One region of the Mediterraneibacter faecis genome, then DNA from elsewhere that is predicted to be linked to it. Evidence: predicted binding sites of a transcription regulator. Region 1 holds the regulator's gene; each other region holds the start of a gene.
The links. Region 1 encodes Rex, which represses fermentation and respiration genes when NADH is low (regulators of the CRP and FNR family bind a similar motif). Its sites were predicted from a motif close to ATTGTTAANTANTTAACAAT; they were not measured.
Positions count from the first base shown of each region.

Region 2: adhE (bifunctional acetaldehyde-CoA/alcohol dehydrogenase) is a predicted target of Rex. The motif match lies at 2,451-2,470, and genes of this name have one in related genera.
Region 3: gap (type I glyceraldehyde-3-phosphate dehydrogenase) is a predicted target of Rex. The motif match lies at 6,147-6,166, and genes of this name have one in related genera.

Region 1 covers NZ_AP043803.1:1,736,046-1,743,831, forward strand. The annotation lists gene alr (alanine racemase) at 1-528, opposite strand, end outside; gene ACZ47Z_RS08205 (bifunctional ADP-dependent NAD(P)H-hydrate dehydratase/NAD(P)H-hydrate epimerase) at 532-2,049, opposite strand; gene ACZ47Z_RS08210 (redox-sensing transcriptional repressor Rex) at 2,168-2,803, opposite strand; gene ACZ47Z_RS08215 (ABC-F family ATP-binding cassette domain-containing protein) at 2,969-4,909, shown strand; gene ACZ47Z_RS08220 (2-isopropylmalate synthase) at 5,014-7,002, opposite strand; gene ACZ47Z_RS08225 (D-alanyl-D-alanine carboxypeptidase family protein) at 7,101-7,786, opposite strand, start outside.
Region 2 covers NZ_AP043803.1:2,634,311-2,642,096, forward strand. The annotation lists gene adhE (bifunctional acetaldehyde-CoA/alcohol dehydrogenase) at 1-2,332, opposite strand, end outside; gene ACZ47Z_RS12575 (bL17 family ribosomal protein) at 2,647-3,165, opposite strand; gene ACZ47Z_RS12580 (DNA-directed RNA polymerase subunit alpha) at 3,357-4,316, opposite strand; gene rpsD (30S ribosomal protein S4) at 4,593-5,186, opposite strand; gene rpsK (30S ribosomal protein S11) at 5,283-5,678, opposite strand; gene rpsM (30S ribosomal protein S13) at 5,713-6,081, opposite strand; gene rpmJ (50S ribosomal protein L36) at 6,607-6,720, opposite strand; gene infA (translation initiation factor IF-1) at 6,953-7,171, opposite strand; gene ACZ47Z_RS12610 (adenylate kinase) at 7,203-7,786, opposite strand, start outside.
Region 3 covers NZ_AP043803.1:1,328,010-1,335,795, forward strand. The annotation lists gene ACZ47Z_RS06145 (stage II sporulation protein M) at 1-461, shown strand, start outside; gene ACZ47Z_RS06150 (polysaccharide biosynthesis protein) at 418-1,767, opposite strand; gene ACZ47Z_RS06155 (RrF2 family transcriptional regulator) at 1,947-2,408, shown strand; gene nifS (cysteine desulfurase NifS) at 2,484-3,674, shown strand; gene nifU (Fe-S cluster assembly scaffold protein NifU) at 3,748-4,191, shown strand; gene mnmA (tRNA 2-thiouridine(34) synthase MnmA) at 4,191-5,267, shown strand; gene ACZ47Z_RS06175 (histidinol-phosphatase HisJ family protein) at 5,264-6,085, shown strand; gene gap (type I glyceraldehyde-3-phosphate dehydrogenase) at 6,243-7,262, shown strand; gene ACZ47Z_RS06185 (phosphoglycerate kinase) at 7,418-7,786, shown strand, end outside.

The DNA of each region.
Region 1 (7,786 bases):
CTTGTCAAATTCATCTGCCTTTGCAAAGTGTGTGAACATTCCTTCCATTTTAATATTAGGAAGTTTGCTGATTCTGGAAATTGTCTCAACACTCTCTTTGCTTACTTTGAATCCAATTCGTCCCATTCCTGTATCAATTTTTATGTGAAGAAATGCGGTCTTTCCTGACCTTACGGCAGCCTCAGCCATTCCCTTGGCCATCTCTTCTGTATAAACTGCTGCACGGATTTCTTTTTCAACCATTTCTTCATACTCATCAGGAAAAACACAGCCAAGAATCAAGATTGGTTTCTTGATTCCATGTGCTCTTAAAGTTCTTGCTTCTCCCATGCATGCTACAGCGTAACCCCAGATATAAGACGTTTCCTCAAACATTTCCGCAAGAGGAACTGCTCCGTGTCCGTATGCATCCGTCTTGATAACAGCTATTAAACGTCCCTCCTGACCAATGCGATTTTTCATCTGTTCCATATTATATGCAATTGCGTCCAGATTGATCCTGGCACATACTCTGTTATACTGTTTCATAATTTATCTGCACTCCTTTGCATTTTTCATTGCATCGGCCATACCCTGAATCAGGTCTCTGGCTAATACGCTGTAACTTCCTTTGCTCTTTTTCGCTTCATCTCCACCACAGGCATGTAGGAAAACTCCCACAGCAGCGGCTTCGAATGGTGCCATATGCTGTGCAAGAAGTCCTGCAATCGTTCCGGCAAGAACGTCTCCGGAACCACCTTTTGCCATAGAGTTATTACCAGCGAGATTTACAAATTTCTGCCGATTTGTCTGTGCGACAACAGTACGACTGTCTTTTAACACACAGATTATGGATGATTTTGTATCCGGTCCGGATTGTTTTATGATCTGATCAAGTGCCTGGAAGCGATCTTCCATGATCGTATCAATACTCCATCCGGTCAGCCTTGACATTTCTTTCATATGTGGAGTTAAAATCACAGGTGCACAACATTGATTTAATAACTCTATATTCCTGCTCAGTAAATTAAGTCCATCGGCATCTATGACACATGGACAAGATACCTTTTTCAATACATTTTTCAATATCTTTTCGGAAATCTGTCCCATTCCAAGTCCACAGCCAATACAAACCACATCAGCCCAGTCAAGAAGATGAGACAGTTGACTGTCATCATAAGAATCATAGCAGGATATGATTGCCTCCGGAAGAAGTTCCTGCAGTGCCAGACGGTTTTCACTTGCTGTATAAATCTGTACTAGACCGGCACCAACTGTATAGGCAGCACAGGCAGAAAAAAATGCAGCACCAGCCATCCCGGGACTTCCGGTGATCATAAGAACTTTTCCATAACTTCCCTTGTGCGAATTCATCATTCTCGAAGGAAGAAGTTTTCCAAGATCATTTTTGTCAAAGGTATAACAAACATCCAGGTGATTCGAAAAATATTTCGGATCAATTCCAATCGCAACCGGAATGCTCTCTCCTGCATACGACTTGCCAGGGAAAAGCTCACAACCTAATTTTACACATGCCATACATACTGTAAGGTCGGCTCGAAATGCTGTCCCAAGAATCTTTCCTGTTGCAGCACAGATTCCGGATGGAATATCAACAGCAACTTTTTCTGCATCCTGAAGATTCATCCAGTCGATCACATCTTTATAATGTCCTGTGATTTCACGGCAGAGTCCAACACCAAATACAGCATCAATTATTACAGTATATTCTTCATCCGGGAATTCTGTGAATACAGAAATCCCCATATTTTCGACAATCTGTTTCTGACATCGACATTCTTCACTTAAAGAAGCTTCTCTCCCTGCAAATAGTACATCTGCATGCTTTCCCTGTTCGGTTAAGAGCCTTGCTACTGCAAATCCGTCTCCACCATTGTTGCCGCTTCCACAAACAATCAGACTTTTTTCTGTGGAAATATTTTTCTTATGCATTGTCTCGACAATCTGAAGTGCTGCACGTTCCATAAGTACAAGGGATGGAATCCCAATTTTATGAATTGTGTGTGCATCAGCTTCACTCATCTGCTTCCCATTTGGAAGATATCTCATGCTTATCGCCTGACCTTTCTATCACTTTACATTCCGTTACATTCCTTTAACATGAACAGATGCTGCGGAACCTCCTTTCGTCGGTTGGTCCCGCAGCATCCTTGCAGCCTGCCAGATTCTATTCTTTATCCTGCTGACAAAGGTTGTAAGATAACTTCATCAGTGTGTCAGATAAATGTACATTCTCAACGACCACATCCTTTGGAAGGGAAAGGTCCGTATGTGCAAAATTCCAGATTCCCTTCACACCGTTATCTACCAGAATATCAGCAACTTCAATTGCTTTCGATTTTGGAAGTGTCAGTGCAGCAATTTCAATGTCATTATTCTTAAGAAAATCTTCTAGTTCATCAACCATACGCACAGGAATCCCTCTGATCGTTACGCCTTCCAGTCGAGGATTCACATCGAAAAGACTTTTCAGAATAAATCCGCTTCTTTCGAAAGAAGCATAGTTTGCCAGTGCCTGTCCTAAATTACCGGCACCAATGATAATAAAATTATGACTTCTATCCAATCCCAAAATCTTGCCAATCTCTGTATAAAGATATTTCACATTGTATCCGTATCCCTGTTGGCCGAAACCACCGAAATTATTCAAATCCTGACGTATCTGTGAAGCCGTTACATGCATCTTCTTACTCAGGTCACTGGATGAAATTCTCTCTACGCCAGCCTCCAGCAGATCTCCTAGATATCTGTAGTATCTCGGAAGTCTGGAAATGACTGCACGTGATATCTTTCTCTGTTCCAATTTTTAGCCCTCCACTCTTAAACTACTCTTTATTATATAAAAGAGTTAAAGTTCTGTCAAACTTTTGTTTTGCAAAAACCCTTAAAATCCATATATTTTCCTTGTATTTTCGACATTTTTCTATATAATGATAATGTTAGAAGTCAAAAAACGAGGTGAAAACATATGATACTCGCATGTCACAATATAGAAAAAGCGTTTGGGGAACACGAAATTGTACGAGACGGCTCCTTTCATATCGAAGATCGTGAGAAAGCTGCTCTTGTCGGTGTGAACGGCGCCGGAAAATCAACAATCCTTAAGATGATCATCGGAGAAGAACCTCTTGATGGTGGAGATGTTATTCTCGCGAAAGGAAAGACACTCGGTTATCTTGCGCAGCGTCAGGATTTAAAATCCGGAAATACCATTTATGAGGAAGTGAAAAGTGCAAAAGCGGATATTTTTGCAATGGAAGCTCAGATTCGTTCCATCGAACATGAACTGAAGCATTTGGAAGGCGAGGAATTGCAGAACCGCCTGGAGACCTACAACCGTCTACAGTCCGAATTTGATGCAAGAAACGGTTATGCCTGCGAAAGCGAGATTACAGGTGTATTAAAGGGACTTGGGTTTACGGAAGATGATTTTAATAAACAGACAGATACACTTTCAGGAGGTCAGAAGACCCGTGTTTCTCTCGGGAAATTACTTCTTACAAGTCCGGATATCCTCCTGCTTGACGAGCCGACAAACCACTTGGATCTGAATTCCATTGCCTGGCTGGAAACATATCTGATCAATTATTCCGGAGCTGTATTTATCGTCTCTCATGACCGTTATTTCCTGAATCGTGTTGTTACAAAAGTTGTTGAGATTGATAATGCACAGGTTCGCATGTACCTTGGAAATTATAAAGATTATGCAATGAAAAAACAGCAGATCCGAGATGCACAGCTGAAAGAATACATGAATCAGCAGCGTGAGATCAAACATCAGCAGGCAGTTATTGAAAAATTAAAGTCTTTCAATCGTGAAAAATCAATCAAACGTGCAGAGAGTCGTGAGAAAATGCTTGACAGGATTACGCCATTGGACAAACCGGTTGACAGTACGAAAGAAATGCATTTTACGCTGGAACCATCGCAGATCAGCGGAAATGATGTTCTTACAGTGGAACATCTCTCAAAGCAATTTGACAGTCAGGTTCTCTTCCATGATATCAGTTTTGAAATCAAACGTGGCGAACATGTCGCTGTGATTGGTGATAATGGAACCGGAAAGACAACACTTTTAAAGATTATTAATCAGGTAATTGCAGCGGATCAGGGTGAATTCACACTTGGATCCAAAGTGACGATTGGTTATTACGACCAGGAACATCACGTACTTCATGATGATAAGACCATTTTTGATGAGATTTCTGATGACTATCCTGATCTTACCAATACACAGATCAGAAATACACTCGCTGCATTCCAGTTTACCGGAGATGAAGTGTTCAAAGAAATTCATACATTAAGCGGTGGAGAAAAAGGCCGCGTATCACTTGCCAAACTTATGCTTTCGGAAGCAAATTTTCTAATCCTTGATGAGCCAACCAACCATCTGGATATTACTTCCAAAGAAATTCTGGAAGAAGCATTAAATAACTACAGCGGAACGATACTTTATGTATCCCATGACCGTTATTTTATCAATCAGACCGCCTCCCGGATCCTTGAACTGGTGAATCAGACATTTGTTAATTACATCGGAAACTACGATTATTATCTGGAGAAAAAAGAAGCACTGACACTTGCTTATGCTTCTGGAAATGAAACAAATGCAGAAAATGTATCCAATTCAGGTGATTCTGCTGCATCCACTCCTGCTTCGGATTCAAAATTAAGCTGGCAGGAACAGAAGGAACAGCAGGCACGTGAACGTAAACGTAAAAATGAGTTGAAGAAAACAGAAGAAGAAATCGCAAAACTTGAAGATCGCAACACAGAGATTGACGAGGAACTGACGAAAGAGGAAGTTTATTCGAACTCTATTGAGTGCCAGAAACTTTCAACAGAACGTGCTGCAAATGAAGCAAGATTAGAAGAATTGTATGCATTGTGGGAAGAATTAGCAGAATAATGAATCTGCATAACAGTAATCGCCTGACAGCTACTACTTATGGTAACTGTCAGGCGATTTGTTTTAAGATTACATTTTTAAATTTAGTCAAACTCGAATTGGGATCAAGGTTTGTTTCTATACTGTACCGGTGTGATATTATACAGTTTTTTAAATGTTCTGTTAAAATGCTCTACATTCTGATATCCCACAGATTCTGCAATACTTTCTACAGTTGCACTGCTGCTCTTAAGCATTGCTCTTGCCTTTTTCATACGGATTTCTTTCAGAATATCCCCAAATGTCATTCCTGATTTTTCTTTAATGTATTTTGACAAATATGGTTTTGAAAGGAAGAACTTCTCAGCAAGATCGTCCAATGTAACTTCTTTATAATTTGCGTAAATATAATTTGTAATATCTAATAATCTTTCATCCTTGCATGTCTGGGATCTCTGTACGCTATCCAATTTATTCACTGCAACAACGAGTGCTTCAATAGATGCTTTGATAATATCGGCATCAACTCCGACACCCCAGTAACGCTTCTTGTTGGAAATAACACCGACATAAGCAACAGCTCTGGAAGAAGATCCTTTTGTCAAAGAATGCTCCTCGTAAAATGCAAGTTCAAACTCGATATCAAAATAATGCTTGATTGCATTGCTGACAGCATCCAGACGTCCGTTTCCAACACCTGTGATCTTGCGGTTGCTTCCATTGTGGTGAATCGTTGCTTCTGCGACAATTCCATCTTCTTGTTTAAAGTGGCATTCATCAACACTGAAAATTGGTTTCGCATTGATGTAATGGTCTTCAAAGATATGATATACATTGTCTGGTGTAAGTTCTTCGTGAGCCTTGTCGGAAACATCTTTTATAAGATATCCGACTTCTTCTCTCATCTTTTCCGGTAAGCTGATTCCAAAGCTCTGCTTCAGGATATAGTTTACGCCACCCTTTCCTGACTGGCTGTTAATACGAATTACATCGGAATCGTATCTTCTGCCAACATCCTGTGGATCGATCGGGAGATATGGAACAGTCCATGTCTGACAGTCATGCTCCTCTCTCCAGGTCATACCTTTCGCAATCGCATCCTGATGTGAACCGGAGAATGCTGTAAATACAAGATCTCCTGCATATGGCTGGCGCGGAGAAACTTTCATTCTTGTTACGCGTTCATAGATTTCACAAATGTCACTCATATTAGAGAAATCAAGTCCCGGATTCACACCCTGAGAAAACATATTCATTGCAAGTGTAATAATATCTACGTTACCTGTTCTCTCTCCGTTTCCGAACAATGTTCCTTCGATTTTATCAGCACCGGCAAGGATTCCGAGCTCAGCATCTGAAACTCCTGATCCTCTGTCATTGTGCGGGTGCAGAGAAAGAATTACATTCTCTCTGTCGCGCAGATGCTTGTTAAAATACTCTACCTGACTTGCGAATACATGAGGCATAGCATTTTCCACTGTTGTAGGCAGGTTGATAATTGCTTTGTTGTCAGCTGTTGGCTGCCAGATCTCAAGAACTGCATTGCAGACTTCTAAGGCATAGTCAACTTCTGTTCCCTGAAAACTTTCCGGGCTGTACTGGAACGTAAAGTTTCCATCTGTTTCTTCTGCTAACTCTTTCAAAAGTTTTGCACCGTCAATTGCAATCTGTTTTACCTGCTCTTTATCTTTCTTAAATACCTGTTCTCTCTGTGCAACAGATGTTGAATTGTATACATGGATAATAGCATGTGGAGCACCTTTGACAGCGTCAAATGTTTTTCTGATAATATGCTCTCTTGCCTGTGTCAGAACCTGGATCGTAACGTCATCCGGAATCATGTTCTGCTCGATCAATGTTCTTAAAAACTGATATTCCGTCTCAGACGCAGCTGGGAATCCGACTTCGATCATCTTGAATCCTACATCCACAAGCAGCTGGAAGAATTCCAACTTTTCATCCAGACTCATCGGCTCGATAAGTGCCTGGTTACCATCTCTCAAGTCAACACTGCACCAGATTGGTGCTTTGTCAATTGAATCTTTCTTTACCCAGTCATAACATGGCTCAGGTGGCATAAAGTAAGTCTTTTCGTATTTCCTCCAGTTTTCCATAATGTGTACCTCTCTTATATTTAATCAATTTAGTTGTTGTTTTTTAACACTCGTTTATATTAGCACAGGAAAGTCTTAGATTGTAGTGACTATTTTAATCACCTCGCTTGATCTTTTTTAATATTTCCTGCTTTTTGGTACGAATTTTGTATAGAAAACAGGTGGAAAATATATTCTACACATTTTTTGAAGGTTCTCTTTTCTGCATTCTGTGTTGTATAGACGGGATATTCACGGATCAATTTGTCATTTAACGTGCAGCGAATCCTGCCGACTTGCATTCCTTTCCTTACAGGAGCATCCAACTGATCAGGAATCTCATAGTCAACAGAAATCGTTTCATCTTCTTTCAATAGGAAAGAAACAGGTGTCAGATTTGCAGTAAGAGAAATCTTGGTTCCGTTTTTACCGGGATAAGCTATCATATCTGAATGTGCTTTTATCCCATTATTAATAAATATCTGTCGGACAGGTAATTCCATTTCAAATGTCTTATATTGATAATGATCTAAAGCATAAGTCATAAGAGTTCTCATATCGGACCATTTATAACTCTTATTATTTGGCCATCCGCAGGCAAGGAGTGCAACAATAAATGTCCGCTTATCTCTACGCAACGCACCGACATAACAATATCCGGCATCTGAAGTAAATCCTGTTTTTCCGGAAAGAGCGCCGTCCATCATATTTAAGAATGCATTATGATTATAACAGCTGAACGACCGTTTTCCTTCAACATCTTGAAACTGATAGGTTTCGGTACGCGTGATCGTAAGAAATTCTT
Region 2 (7,786 bases), 900 kb from region 1:
TTCCCATCTTTGTCGGAACTTCTGCTGCATTGTATCTCATAACCTCTGTAAGGATTACTGCGTTAGCAACACCGTGCGGCAGGTGGTGGAAAGCACCAAGCTTATGAGCCATGGAGTGGTTAACACCAAGGAATGCATTTGCGAATGCCATACCAGCCATACAGGAAGCGTTTGCCATCTCTTCACGAGCCTTCGGATCGTTTGCTCCGTTCTCGTATGCAGATGGAAGGTTCTCGAATACAAGCTTAACAGCCTTCATAGCAAGACCATCTGTGTAATCTGTTGCCATGATAGATACATATGCCTCGATTGCATGTGTCATAACGTCGATACCTGAAGCACTTGTCAGTCCCTTCGGCTGTGTCATCATGTTGTCTACGTCTACGATTGCCATGTTTGGAAGCAGAGCGTAGTCAGCGATTGGCCATTTAACACCTGTGTCAGCGTCTGTGATGATTGCGAATGGTGTTACCTCAGAACCTGTTCCTGAAGATGTTGGGATAGCTATGAAGTAAGCTTTCTCTCCCATCTTAGGGAATGTAAATACTCTCTTACGGATGTCCATGAAGTCCATAGCCATATCTTCGAAGTTTGCTTCCGGATGCTCATACATGATCCACATGATCTTACCTGCGTCCATTGCAGATCCACCACCAAGAGCGATGATTGTATCTGGCTCGAACTGTCTCATCTGGTCAACACCCTTGCGTGCACACTGAAGTGTCGGGTCTGGTGCTACTTCGAAGAAGCATGTATGCTGGATTCCCATTTCATCTAATTTATCTTCAATCGGTTTTACATATCCGTTCTTGTAAAGGAAGGAGTCTGTTACGATAAATGCTTTCTTCTTATGCATTACTGTTCCAAGCTCATCCAGTGCAACCGGCATAGAACCTTTCTTGAAGTAAACTTTCTCAGGTGTTCTGAACCACAGCATATTTTCTCTCCTCTCTGCAACTGTCTTGATGTTAAGCAGATGTTTTACTCCTACGTTCTCTGATACAGAGTTTCCACCCCATGATCCACATCCAAGTGTAAGGGACGGAGCCATCTTGAAGTTATAAAGGTCTCCGATTCCACCGTGAGAAGAAGGTGTGTTGATCAGTACACGGCAAGTCTTCATTGCTGCTGCATGTTTTGCAATCTTCTCTGTCTCTGCCGGATGTACGTAGAGTGAAGATGTATGTCCATATCCACCGTCTGCTACAAGCTGAGCTGCTTTCTCAAGAGCCTCATCAAATGTTTTAGCTTTGTACATACCAAGTACCGGTGATAATTTCTCATGTGCAAATTCTTCTGAAATATCTACAGATTCAACTTCTCCGATCAGGATCTTTGTATTCTTCGGTACATCAACGCCTGCCATCTGAGCGATTTCATAAGCTGATTTTCCTGGGATCTTGCTGTTCAGTGCACCGTTGATGATGATTGTCTTACGAACTTTGTCAAGCTCCTCACCTGGTTTCAGGAAGTAGCATCCTCTGTACTGGAATTCTTTCTTAACTTCCTCATATACGCTTTCAAGTACTGTTACAGACTGCTCAGAAGCACAGATCATACCATTATCAAATGTCTTAGAGTGGATGATTGAGTTAACTGCCATTCTTACATCTGCTGTATCGTCGATGATAACCGGTGTGTTACCAGCTCCAACTCCGAGTGCCGGCTTTCCTGAAGAGTAAGCTGCTTTAACCATTCCAGGACCACCTGTTGCAAGGATGATATCTGCATCTCTCATTACTGTGTTTGTAAGTTCCAGTGATGGAGCATCGATCCAACCGATGATTCCTTCCGGAGCTCCTGCTTTCACTGCTGCATCAAGAACAACTTTAGCTGCTGCGATTGTAGATGCTTTAGCAGCCGGATGTGGGCTGATGATGATTGCATTTCTTGTCTTTAAGCAGATCAGTGTTTTAAAAATTGCTGTTGATGTCGGGTTTGTTGTAGGGATAACTGCCGCAACAAGTCCGATTGGCTCTGCGATCTTTTTGATTCCAAATGCCTTATCTTCTTCTACAACACCACATGTCTTTGTATCTTTGTATGCGTTGTAAATATACTCTGCTGCGTAATGGTTTTTGATAACCTTATCCTCGAGAATACCTCTCTGAGTCTCTTCTACTGCAAGTCTTGCAAGCGGGATACGCTGCTTGTTTGCTGCCATAGCTGCTTCATAGAAGATTTTGTCAACCTGCTCCTGTGTAAATGTAGCGAAGATTTTCTGTGCCTCGCGCATCTCTTTCATTTTTGCTTCAAGAGCTTCAACGTTATCAATGAATCCGGTGTTTACTGTCTTTGTCTCTACAGTTTTTGCCGCCTCTTTCTTTGCCATCTGAGTATTCCTCCTGTACTTGAATAAATCATTTTTATAGTCACTGTTTTCGTAACCTGCAAGTTTTATCCGATCGGGTTGTTTTTATGTTTCCCGATTACAGGTATTAGTATACTAGTTCGTTAATTAATTGTCAATGTACCAGTTGTTAAAGTTTTAACGTTATTTTTTTAACATCATTTGTGCAGTTTTCACAAAAGCAAATTTTTACTTGACAATTTTAACTATGAAAAACACTTTAGTAATATGCAAAAAACTCCCATACAGGACATTTCTGTCCTATATGAGAGTCAAAAATCAGCTATATTATCAAATTAAACAAGCTCGATCAGAACTTCCATAGCTGCGTCACCTTTACGCTGACCAATCTTTACGATTCTTGTGTAACCACCGTTACGATCAGCATATTTTGGAGCGATCTCATCAAAGAGTTTTGCAACCATGTCAACATCTTTCATGTTTCTCTTCTCGCCTTCTTTAACAGGGAAGAGAACTTTCAGCATCTGACGTCTAGCGTGCAGTCTGCTTGGCTTATCTTTTTTGATTGTCTTCTCAACTTCGTCATAAACAGTAACTTTCTTACCGTCAACAACTTCTTTCACACGTTTGCCATCAGCATCTTTACGTGCTACTTTAGCCATTACTGTAACTTCTTCGAAGTTATCTTTCTCTTTTACAGCAAGAGCGATCAGGCTTTCTGCCTGCTTACGAATCTCTTTTGCCTTAGCTTCTGTTGTAACGATCTTTCCGTTGTTAAGAAGTGCTGTTACCTGGTTTCTAAGTAAAGCTTTTCTCTGGCTTGCTGTTCTGCCAAGTTTTCTATACTTTGCCATTTCAAATTTCCTCCATTAATTAACATTTGGTTATGCATCTTCGGGCTTACTAATCAAATGCTCCTGCTGTGCTCTTCGGGCTTACCACCAGGATATTCAATCTTCAGCGGGCTGCAATTCACGAAACTGTAATCACAGCCTGTGCAGGACATGAGTGTCCTGATAATTTATCATAGTACGGATATAGAATATTATTCTTCTCCGTGGTTCAGTTCCAGATTGAGTTCTTTCAGTTTTGCAAGAACTTCTTCGAGAGACTTACGACCAAGGTTACGAACCTTCATCATGTCTTCCGGAGTCTTGTTTGTGAGCTCTTCAACTGTGTTGATTCCGGCTCTCTTCAGACAATTGTAAGAACGAACAGAAAGCTCAAGTTCATCAATGCTCATCTCAAGAACTTTTTCTTTCTCGTCATCCTCTTTCTCAATCATAACTTCTGCCTGCTGAGCTACCTCTGACAGGTCGATGAAGAGTTTCAGATGCTCACTTAACACTTTTGCTGCAAGGCTGACAGCCTCATCAGGAGCCATTGTACCTTTTGTCCAGACATCAAGTGTCAGTTTGTCATAATCTGTAACCTGACCTACACGTGTATCCTGAACTGTCAGGTTAACACGATCGATCGGTGTGTAGATAGAATCGATTGGAAGAACACCGATTGGCATATCTTCTGTCTTATTCTTATCTGAGCTTACATATCCTCTTCCTTTTGTGATTGTAAGTTCCATATAAAGCTTGCTGTCTTTGCCACCGCTTAATGTAGCAATTACCTGCTCCGGGTTTACAATCTCAATATCAGAGTCACACTGGATATCAGCACCTGTTACAACGCCTTCTCCTTCGAACTCGATATAAGCTGTCTTCACTTCATCAGACTCAGATGTGTTCTTGATAGCCAGAGATTTCAAGTTCATGATGATCTCTGTCACATCTTCTTTAACACCCGGGATGGAACTGAACTCGTGCAGTACACCGTCGATTTTCACAGAACTGATTGCTGCTCCCGGCAGGGAAGAAAGCATAATTCTTCTCAGCGCGTTACCAAGCGTAGTTCCGTATCCTCTCTCCAGCGGTTCTACGACAAATCTTCCGTATTTCTTGTCATCTGAAACATCTGTAATTTCAATATTCGGTTTATTAAAATCAAACACTACACAGACCCTCCTTATGGGCTTAATATATGTTGAGGGGGTACAAAACTGTATCTAATCAACTTATTCAGATTAGTTAGGATTGCCCTGCATAAATGCCTGCGCAATCCTTTCAAATCATAATTATTGTAAATGTTCAGAGCCAACCTCCAAAATGCTACGCATTTCGTCGGTGTGGCGTATCCGCCAAATAAAATTTCAAAAACAGTCTTAAAAATGCAAGCATTTTATAGCTGTTTTATGAAATTTTGCTTGGCTCTGAACAGTTACAAATTATTATTTAGAATACAGCTCGACGATAAGCATCTCGTCAACCGGTACATCGATTGCTTCTCTGTTAGGAAGCTCTTTTACTGTACCTCTAAGATTCTCAGCGTCTGCCTCAAGCCACTCTGGTACCATGTTTCCAGCTGTAGCTTCAAGAATCTCTTTGTATCTCTGTGAACCTTTTTTGTTCTCTTTGATTTCAATAACATCTCCAGCCTTTACAAGGTAAGATGGGATGTTAACCTGTTTGCCGTTTACAAGAACGTGCTTATGATCAACGATCTGTCTAGCTTCTTTTCTTGTTCTAGCAAGTCCAAGACGGAAAACAACGTTGTCAAGTCTTGACTCAAGGATGATCATAAGGTTTTCACCTGTCATTCCTTCCTGCTGTTTTGCCTTTGCATAGTAGTTTCTGAAAGGTTTTTCAAGAACACCGTAGATGAATTTTGCTTTCTGTTTCTCGCGAAGCTGAAGACCATACTCGCTCATCTTTCTGTTTGCTCTTTTTAACTGTCTGTTAGATTTCTTATTGATTCCGAGATAAATCGGATCCATTCCTAATGAACGGCATCTTTTAAGAACAGGAACTCTATTTACTGCCATTTCTATCCTCCTAATATTATACATGCCAGCGGTACTCATGCCGCTGCGTCAACATTTACTATTAAATAACTGCTTTTCTCATACAGCAGAGTATAATTACACTCTTCTGCGTTTCGGTGGACGACATCCGTTGTGCGGTACCGGTGTTACGTCCTTGATGCTTACTACATCAATTCCGCATGCCTGAAGTGCACGGATTGCTGCTTCTCTTCCTGATCCCGGTCCTTTTACGAATACATCTACTGTCTTAAGACCATGTACTAATGCTGCCTTAGCTGCTGTCTCAGCTGCCATCTGTGCTGCATATGGAGTAGATTTTCTTGAACCTCTAAATCCCAGACCGCCTGCACTTGCCCATGAAAGAGCATTTCCCTGAGCGTCAGTCAGTGTAACAATTGTATTGTTGAATGATGACTGAATATGTGCCTGTCCGCGTTCAACGTTTTTCTTGACACGTTTTTTTGTTACTTTTTTCGCAACTCTCTTAGCCATTTAAACTAACCTACTTTCTTTATTTTATACGATATTATTTCTTCTTATTTGCTACAGTTCTCTTAGGACCTTTGCATGTTCTTGCATTAGTCTTAGTTTTCTGTCCACGTACCGGAAGTCCTTTTCTGTGACGGATTCCACGGTAGCATCCGATCTCTTTAAGTCTCTTGATGTTGAGCTGAATCTCTCTTCTAAGATCACCTTCTACAACCTGAGTCTCATCGATCACTGCGCTGATTTTCTTTACTTCTTCACTTGTAAGATCTCTTACACGAGTGTCAGGATTAACTCCTGCATCCTTTAAGATACGTTCTGCACTTGTTCTACCGATTCCGTAGATATAAGTAAGACCGATTTCTACACGTTTGTCTCTTGGTAAGTCTACACCTGCAATACGAGCCATGTGTCTTTCCTCCATTTTCTTTTCTGGTTTTCTTGTTAATTGTCCCTAATTGAGGCTGCGAATGCGAAATGAGTCTCTTCTTTTTATAAATGAAGTCTGGTGTAACTCATTTACTGCTGCATCCTACCGGAATGTATCCTTCCGATATCCCAGCCCAGGTATGTACGGAAACTACATACCCTTTCCCGGCACGGATCATACTCTCATCCGCCAATGCAAATGCCGGGTATTATAAGCAATATACAATAGCATCTTCCCTCTTTAATATAAAGATGACAAACGTCTGTCAGATGCCCAGACTACATGCTCTGTCGGTACCTGCGGACAGATGCGATGTATCCTTACTGTATATTAAACAGCTCCACACACCTCCTGGCGTGTCATGCTGTCAGCCGCTTGATAATTGCACAAAACATCAGTAGCATCACTCGACTAGGTTCGATAATAGCTCACCAAGTCTCCTGATAGGCTTTCTCACTAAATTCGTGCTACGCTTACGCTTGCACTCATCAAGTGTTCAATGCCTTAGCCCTGGCGCTGTTTGTGTTTCGGGTTCTCACAGATTACTCTGATACTACCTTTTCTTCTAATAATTTTGCATTTTTCACAAATTGGTTTAACTGATGATCTAACCTTCATGTCAAATCCTCCTTCCCTACTTTGCTCTGCCTATATATTCCGGTATTTTTGGACACACCTCTCCAAAAATGACCATTTCATACTTTACCACAAAACATATGGTAAAGTCAAGACCTAAATTAAAAAAGATATTATTTTCTAAAAATACTTTTCAGAAAATAATATCTTTTTATCTTTTCAGATACGGAACGTTGTAAATAACAGCATTCCCGTTATTTGGTGTGTAGAATTCTTACTTGTCTCTCCAGACAATTCTTCCTTTGCTCAGGTCATAAGGTGACATCTCAAGTGTAACCTTATCTCCCGGCAGAATCTTGATGAAGTTCATACGCAGCTTACCGCTGATATGTGCCAGTACAATATGACCATTCTCAAGTTCTACTTTGAACATTGCGTTAGGAAGTTTCTCAACTACAACTCCTTCAATTTCAATCACGTCAGTTTTTGACATTTTTAATCCTCCTGAATGAAATCAACAAAACTTACTCTCCAAGGATCTGAACGATTGCAGCAAATACATCGTTGATATCGATTGTACCATCAACTTCTCTGAGTACTCCTGCTTCTGTATAATAATCGATCAGCGGCTGTGTCTGCTCATGATAAACACCAAGTCTCTTAAGTACTGTCTCTGGTTTATCATCGTCTCTCAAGATAAGCTCTCCGCCACACTTGTCGCAGATGCCTTCTTTTGCAGTCGGAGCATATACGATATGATAAGTAGCACCACAATCAACACAAGCTCTTCTTCCAGACATACGGTTTACAATATTCTCATCTGGAACTTCAACATCGATCGCATAATCAATCTTCTGTCCCATCTCAGCAAGTGCACGATCAAGTGCCTCTGCCTGTGGAATTGTACGCGGGAATCCATCAAGTACATATCCATTCTTACAATCTTCCTGGTTTACTCTGTCTACAACGAGATCAACAACCAGTTCATCCGGAACCAGAAGACCCTGATCCATGAAAGTTTTTGCTTTCTTACCAAGTTCTGTTCCGTTCTTGATGTTTGCTCTAAAGATATCTCCAGTAGAAATATGCGGAATAGAATACTTCTCAG
Region 3 (7,786 bases), 410 kb from region 1:
TATGGGGAGAACAGCTGAGCCTGATCGGAACTTTTACAGAAGTTTATCTTATGAGATTAAAGAATGAGAAGATATCTTTTCAACAGTACATTTGGTATTTGATTCAGGTACGGGGAATTTTTTTCCTGATGCTGTTTTTGGCGATGGGAATCCGGATCAGAAAAATTGTGGCAGCGTTTTTTCTTCTGTGGACCGGGATGTCAGGAGGAATTTTACTGTCAGAGGCAGTGGCAGAATTAGGAATGAAGGGAAGTATTCTTTGTGTGGCAGGACTATTTCCACAGTTCCTTTTTTATGTTCCGGCAGTTCTTGTGCTTTTGCGCTTTTGTTGGAACTATCCACAGAATCAGTGGAACAGGCAAAAAACGTTCTTTGTATGCGGTTTGTTTTTGATTGGGATTTTTTCAGAATCCTGTCTTAATCCGTGGCTGATTCAAAAGATTGTAAATATTCTTTTTTGATTTCGTGGGAAAGTGTGAGTAATGCAACGAGGCAGACAGTTGATTGACTGATGAAAAGTCCCCATAGGTATCCTGTGATTCCATAGTGCGGGATTCCGAAATATACACTAAGAATGCGGATGGATAATCCAAGAAGATTGATCATCAGCGTCAGGGCTGTAAGTCCCAGTCCATTGATTGCACTGAGAAGAGCGGAACTTGTGTACAGGAAAGGGCAGATCCAGGCAAGCGTTATGATGAAATTGCCGGCTAAAGTACTGTGAAACAGGAAGTTTCCGAGGAAAGATCCAGTAAGAAGAAAGAAGACAGAACACAGAAGACCAAGGGAGAAACATCCTCCGGCAGCCTTTTTTATAAGGAGAAATGTCTCTTTTGAAGAGTTTTCAGCTTGCTTTTGTGCGACTGCTGGAATTAAAAGCAGGCTGACTGAGTTAGTGAGTGCACAGGGAAAAAGGATACATGGTAATGCCATTCCGGTCAGTACTCCATAAATACTGAGAGCTTCGGAAGCGCTGTGAGATGCAAGCTCAAGGCAGACAGGGATTGAAGCTGCTTCAATTCCCTGCAAGAATGTAATTGCTGTGCGATTAACTGTCAATGGAACAGAGAGGCGTAGCAATTCAGAACAAGATTTTGAGATAGAAAGAATATATGGAGAATCGGCATCAAAACCCTTCTTCTTCAGTGAAAAAAGCGAGTAGCCTGCTGCTGCAAGTTCTCCGAAAATAATACCTGATACAGCCAATGGAATCTCAGGGTGAACTCCACGGTGTATAAAAATAAAATATAAAACAAAAACAGAAGAAATTCGAACAAATTGCTCGATTAACTGTGAAATAGCCGGGACAGAGGTTCTTTGCAGACCATAGTGATAACCACAGATACAACTGTGGACAGAAGCCGCTGGAAGTGCAAGAACGATCAGATATAATAGTGTTGCACATCTTGGATCTCCAAGAAAACGATTTGAAAGAAAAACGGAATTCTTCTGTACCAGAAAAGTACAAATCAGAGAAATCAGAACAGAAAGAATCAGACCTGTCTGGAAAATCAACTTTCCGTCCTGCGTTCGGCCAAGGGAGTGAAAGCGAGAGACACTTCTGGAAATGGCAGTTTCAAGACCTGAAGTACTCAAAGACAGGCAGAGTGCGTAGAAAGGGAAAATTAACTGATAAAGTCCGACCTGTTCTTCTCCAAAGGTATGGCTTAAGAAAATACGGAAAAAGAATCCGAGAATGCGGCTTACAAGACCGGCAGATGTGAGAATCAGTGTTCCTTTAATCAAAGAATGTTTTTTTCTAAACATAATACCCTCATGTCAAGATGATTGCTGCCACGTGCAACGCGGACAGTAACCAGAAATGAACTTATTTTTAAACAACATATTCAAGAAACATCCTTGACAGAACGTAAGACTGGTGATATCCTACAAAAGGAAACCCTAGCATAATACTAGGAAAAGGAAAAGAAAAAGAAGGTGAAGATGTGAAACTGTCAACAAAGGGGAAATACGGATTGCGTGCCTTGATCGATCTGGCCCAATACAGTGAAGATTCTCCGGTTTCCATCACAAGTATTGCAAGACGTCAGGATATTTCAGAACGATATCTGGAACAATTGATGTCGAAGCTGAAAAAAGCAGGATTTGTCAAGAGTATCCGAGGTGCAAATGGTGGATATGTCTTAGCAAAGGAAGCAAAAGATATTTCTGTAGGAGATGTGCTTCGTGCACTGGAAGGAAATCTTGAACCAGTAGAATGCGCCGGACTTGATCCGGAAGGAGAATGCAAAGGTGCGGACAGCTGTGTGACAAAGTATGTGTGGAAACGAATCAATGATAGTATTAACCAGACAGTAGATGAAATCTGGCTGAACCAACTGGTGACAGAAAGTAAATGTCTTGGACATACAGACAATCATTTGGATTATACAAAGTGTAAAAACTGAAAAGAATCATTGTCTACAATTATTTGTGAACAGTAAGAAAACAAAGTAGATAAAATAAAAGTGAGGTAACAGGTAATGGGAAAATTAATTTATCTTGATAATGCAGCAACAACAAAGACAGCACCGGAAGTTGTGGATGCGATGCTCCCATATTTTACAGAGCATTTTGGCAACCCATCCAGTGTTTATGGTTTTGCGGCTGCGAATAAAGAAGTGATCACAAAACAGAGAGAAATCATAGCAAAAGCACTTGGTGCGAAGACAGAGGAGATTTATTTCACAGCTGGTGGTTCTGAATCTGATAACTGGGCGCTGAAAGCTACAGCTGAGGCTTATGAATCAAAGGGAAAACATATCATTACAACAAAGATTGAACATCATGCAATCCTTCATACAGGAGAATATCTCCAGAAGAGAGGATATGAAGTGACTTATCTGGATGTAGATGAGAATGGTATTGTCAGTCCGGAAGCTGTTGAAGCAGCGATCCGTCCGGATACAATTCTGGTCAGCGTAATGTTTGCAAACAATGAGATCGGAAGTATTCAGCCAATCAAAGAAATCGGAGAGATTGCACACAAACATGGAGTACTTTTCCATACAGATGCTGTCCAGGCGTTTGGTCAGGTACCGATCAATGTAGATGAGATGAATATTGATATGCTCAGTTCCAGTGGACATAAACTGAACGGACCAAAGGGAATCGGTTTCCTTTATATCAGAAAAGGTGTGAAGATCCGCTCCTTCGTCCATGGTGGAGCACAGGAGAGAAAGCGCCGTGCAGGAACAGAGAATGTACCTGGAATCGTTGGACTTGGAAAAGCAGTTGAACTTGCAATGGCTTCTATGGATCAGAGAATGAAACAGGAGACAGAACTCCGCGATTATGCAATCTCCAGAATTGAGAAAGAGATTCCATATTGCAGACTGAACGGAGACCGTGTGAAACGTCTTCCGAATAACATTAACTTCAGCTTCCAGTTTGTAGAGGGTGAATCCCTCCTGATCATGCTGGATATGAAAGGAATCTGTGCATCCAGTGGTTCAGCTTGTACATCAGGCTCTCTGGATCCATCCCATGTCCTTCTTGCAATCGGACTGCCGCATGAGATCGCACATGGTTCCCTTCGTATGACACTTGGAGCTGATATAACAAAAGAAGATATCGACTATACAGTAGATCAGCTTAAAGAGATTGTTGCACATCTGCGCAGTATGTCTCCACTCTACGAAGATTTTATAAAAAAGCAGCAGAAGAATGCATAAGCCAGAATGACTTAAAAGAAAAATACAAACTAATTTTTGAATAAAAAGATAAACAAAATGGAGGAATTATATAATGTATACAGAAAAGGTAATGGATCATTTTCAGCATCCAAGAAATGTAGGAGAGATTGAGAACGCCAGCGGTGTAGGAACAGTTGGAAATGCAAAATGTGGAGATATCATGAGAATCTATCTTGACATTGATGACAACCAGATCATCCGCGATGTGAAATTCAAAACATTCGGATGTGGAGCAGCTGTTGCAACTTCCAGTATGGCAACAGAGATGGTTAAAGGGAAAAGCATTCAGGAAGCAATGGAAGTAACAAACAAAGCCGTTATGGAAGCTCTTGACGGACTTCCACCGGTAAAAGTTCACTGCTCTCTGCTTGCAGAAGAGGCAATCCATGCAGCACTCTGGGATTATGCAGAGAAACATGGGATTAAGATTGAAGGCCTGAAGAAACCAAAGTCAGATATTCACGAAGGTGAAGAAGCAGAGGAAGAGGAATATTAATGAGCAAAGGCAAAGTTGTTGTAGGTATGTCCGGAGGAGTTGACTCCTCTGTGGCAGCCTGGCTTTTAAAAGAACAAGGCTATGATGTGATCGGTGTGACAATGCAGATTTGGCAGGATGAGGAAAATGAAGTTCAAGAAGAAAACGGCGGCTGTTGTGGGCTCAGTGCGGTAGACGATGCAAGACGTGTTGCATCGTCTATTGGTATTCCGTATTATGTGATGAATTTTAAACAGGAATTCCAGAAAAATGTAATTGATTACTTTACAAAAGAATACCTGAACGGAAGAACACCTAATCCATGTATTGCCTGTAACCGCTATGTGAAATGGGAAGCTCTTTTGCAGAGAAGTCTTTCAATTGGAGCAGATTATATTGCAACAGGACATTATGCAAGGATTGATAAGCTCCCGAACGGAAGATATGCAATCCGCAGATCTGCAACGCTTGCGAAAGACCAGACTTATGCACTTTATAATCTGACACAGGAACAGCTGGAACATACATTGATGCCGGTTGGAAATTATTCAAAAGATCAGATCCGTGAGATGGCAGAAAAAATCGGACTGCAGGTGGCAAATAAACCGGATAGTCAGGATATCTGTTTTGTTCCGGATGGAGACTATGCATCTTTTATTGAAGAAAACGCAGATGCTCCGATTCGTCAGGGAAATTTCGTGACACCGGATGGGAAGATCCTTGGAAAACACAAAGGAATCATTCATTATACAGTAGGACAGCGTAAAGGACTTGGGCTTGCATTAGGGTATCCTGCATTTGTACTGGAGATACGTCCGGAGACAGATGAAGTTGTAATCGGAACGTATGAAGAATCATTGACGCATACACTGCGTGCCAATGAGTTGAATTTTATGAGCGTGGAAGATCTTACAGAACCGAAGCGTGTGTTTGCAAAGATTCGTTATAACCACAAAGGAGCCTGGTGTACCGTGGAGAAGACAGGAGAAGATGAGATTACCTGTATATTCGATGAACCAATCCGTGCAGTAACACCGGGACAGGCAGTTGTTCTGTATGATGGAGAATATGTATTAGGAGGCGGCACAATATTATGATAAGATGTGATGCCCACATGCATACAAGGTTTTCTGAGGATAGTGATGCATCCGTACATTCTATGCTTGATGCAGCAATAGAAAGGGGAATGGAAGCAGTCTGTATTACAGATCATCTGGATAAAGATTTCCCGCAGACTCCGGATTTTCCGGCAGGAGCATTTCTGTTTGATCTGGGAAACTATTTTCAGAGGTTGACACAGTTAAAAGAAGAATATCAGAAGAAACTGGAAGTCCGAATCGGTGTAGAGATCGGACTTCAGCCGCATCTGGGGGAATATTACCGGAATCTGACAGAGAAATATCCATTTGATTTTGTGATAGGATCAGTGCATCTGATTCATGGACAGGATCCGTATTATAGAACTTTTTTTGAAGGTCGAAGTGATGAGGAAGCTTATCAGGAAGCTTTTCAGGTGACGATAGAGAATTTGAAAAAGGTAAATTCTTTTGACAGCCTGGGACATCTGGACTACGTTGTCCGTTATGGAACGCATCAGGCGGAGGAATATTCCTATAAAAAGTATGCGGAAGAGATCGACGAAATTCTGAAAATTCTGATTGCACAGGGAAAAGGACTTGAGATGAATATGGCCGGGATGAAGTATGGGCTTGTATTTCCGAACCCACATCCGGATGTGATCAGAAGATATAGAGAACTCGGTGGTGAAATTGTCACAATTGGTGCAGATGCACACCGTCCGGAACATGTCGCTTTTGACTTTGACAAGGCTGGCGAGATACTTATAAGCTGTGGTTTTAGTTATTATGCAGAATTTAAGGGGCGGAAACCGATATTTAAGAGAATTGTTCCATAAAAATCGAATTATATGGATTTAAGGGTTGAATTTTTGTTTCTGTTTTAGTACAATGAATCTAGTTGATGAATATTTAACAATTATCGCTTTGTTAAATTCATCGCCATGGCTGGAGATACAGTCATAAATTTTTTAAACTTTTTAGGAGGAATTAATCATGGCAGTAAAAGTAGCGATTAATGGTTTTGGACGTATCGGACGTCTTGCTTTCAGACAGATGTTCGGAGCAGAAGGATATGAGGTAGTAGCAATCAACGACCTTACATCTCCTAAGATGCTTGCTCACTTATTAAAATATGACTCAACTCAGGGAACATACGCTCTTGCAGATACAGTAGAGGCAGGAGAGGATTCCATCACAGTTGACGGAAAAGAGATCAAGATCTACGCAAAAGCTAACGCAGCTGAGCTTCCTTGGGGAGAAATCGGTGTTGACGTTGTTCTGGAGTGTACAGGATTCTACACATCCAAAGCAAAAGCTCAGGCTCACATCGATGCAGGTGCTAAGAAAGTAGTTATTTCTGCTCCAGCTGGAAATGACCTTCCGACAATCGTTTACAATGTAAACCACGAGACACTTTCAAAAGATGAGAACATCATCTCTGCAGCTTCTTGTACAACAAACTGCCTGGCTCCGATGGCAAAAGCTCTTAACGACCTTGCAGCAATCAAGTCCGGTATCATGTGTACAATCCACGCTTACACAGGAGATCAGATGACACTTGATGGACCGCAGAGAAAAGGTGATCTTAGAAGATCTCGTGCAGCTGCAGTTAACATCGTACCAAACAGCACAGGTGCTGCTAAAGCAATCGGTCTTGTTATCCCAGAACTGAACGGAAAACTTATCGGATCTGCTCAGCGTGTTCCTACACCAACAGGTTCTACAACAATCCTTACAGCAGTAGTTGACGGAGAAGTTACAGTTGATCAGATCAACGAGGCTATGAAGGCTGCTTCCAACGAGTCCTTTGGATACAACACAGATCAGATCGTATCCAGCGATATCGTAGGAATGAGATATGGTTCACTGTTTGATGCTACTCAGACAATGGCTCTTCCAGTTGGCGATGGTACAACAGAGGTTCAGGTTGTTTCATGGTATGACAACGAGAACTCTTACACAAGCCAGATGGTAAGAACAATCAAATACTTTGGAAAACTTCTTGAGGCTTAATTCTTTTTGAGGAATTAGAATCTCAGAGATTTATCTGAATTATTGACTCACAATGGGGTCCGGTCTTATTGTAGGACCGGACCCCATTTTCTTTGTGCAGAACAGATTCTGCACGTGAAAGTGACAGGAAATAGAAATACAGGAGGCTATGAAAAATGGCAGCACTTAATAAAAAATCCGTAGATGATATCAATGTAAAAGGAAAAAGAGTTCTTGTAAGATGTGACTTCAACGTACCGCTTCAGGATGGAAAGATCACAGATGAGAACCGTATCGTGGCAGCTCTTCCTACAATCAAGAAGCTGATCGCTGATGGTGGCAAAGTAATTCTTTGCTCCCATCTTGGAAAACCGAAGGGAGAGCCGAAACCGGAACTTTCACTTGCACCGGTAGCAGTAAGACTTTCCGAGCTCCTTGGACAGGAAGTAAAATTTGCAGCTGATCCGGAAGTTGTAGGACCGAACGCAAAAGCAGCTGTTGAAGCTATGAAAGATGGAGATGTTATCCTTCTTGAAAATACACGT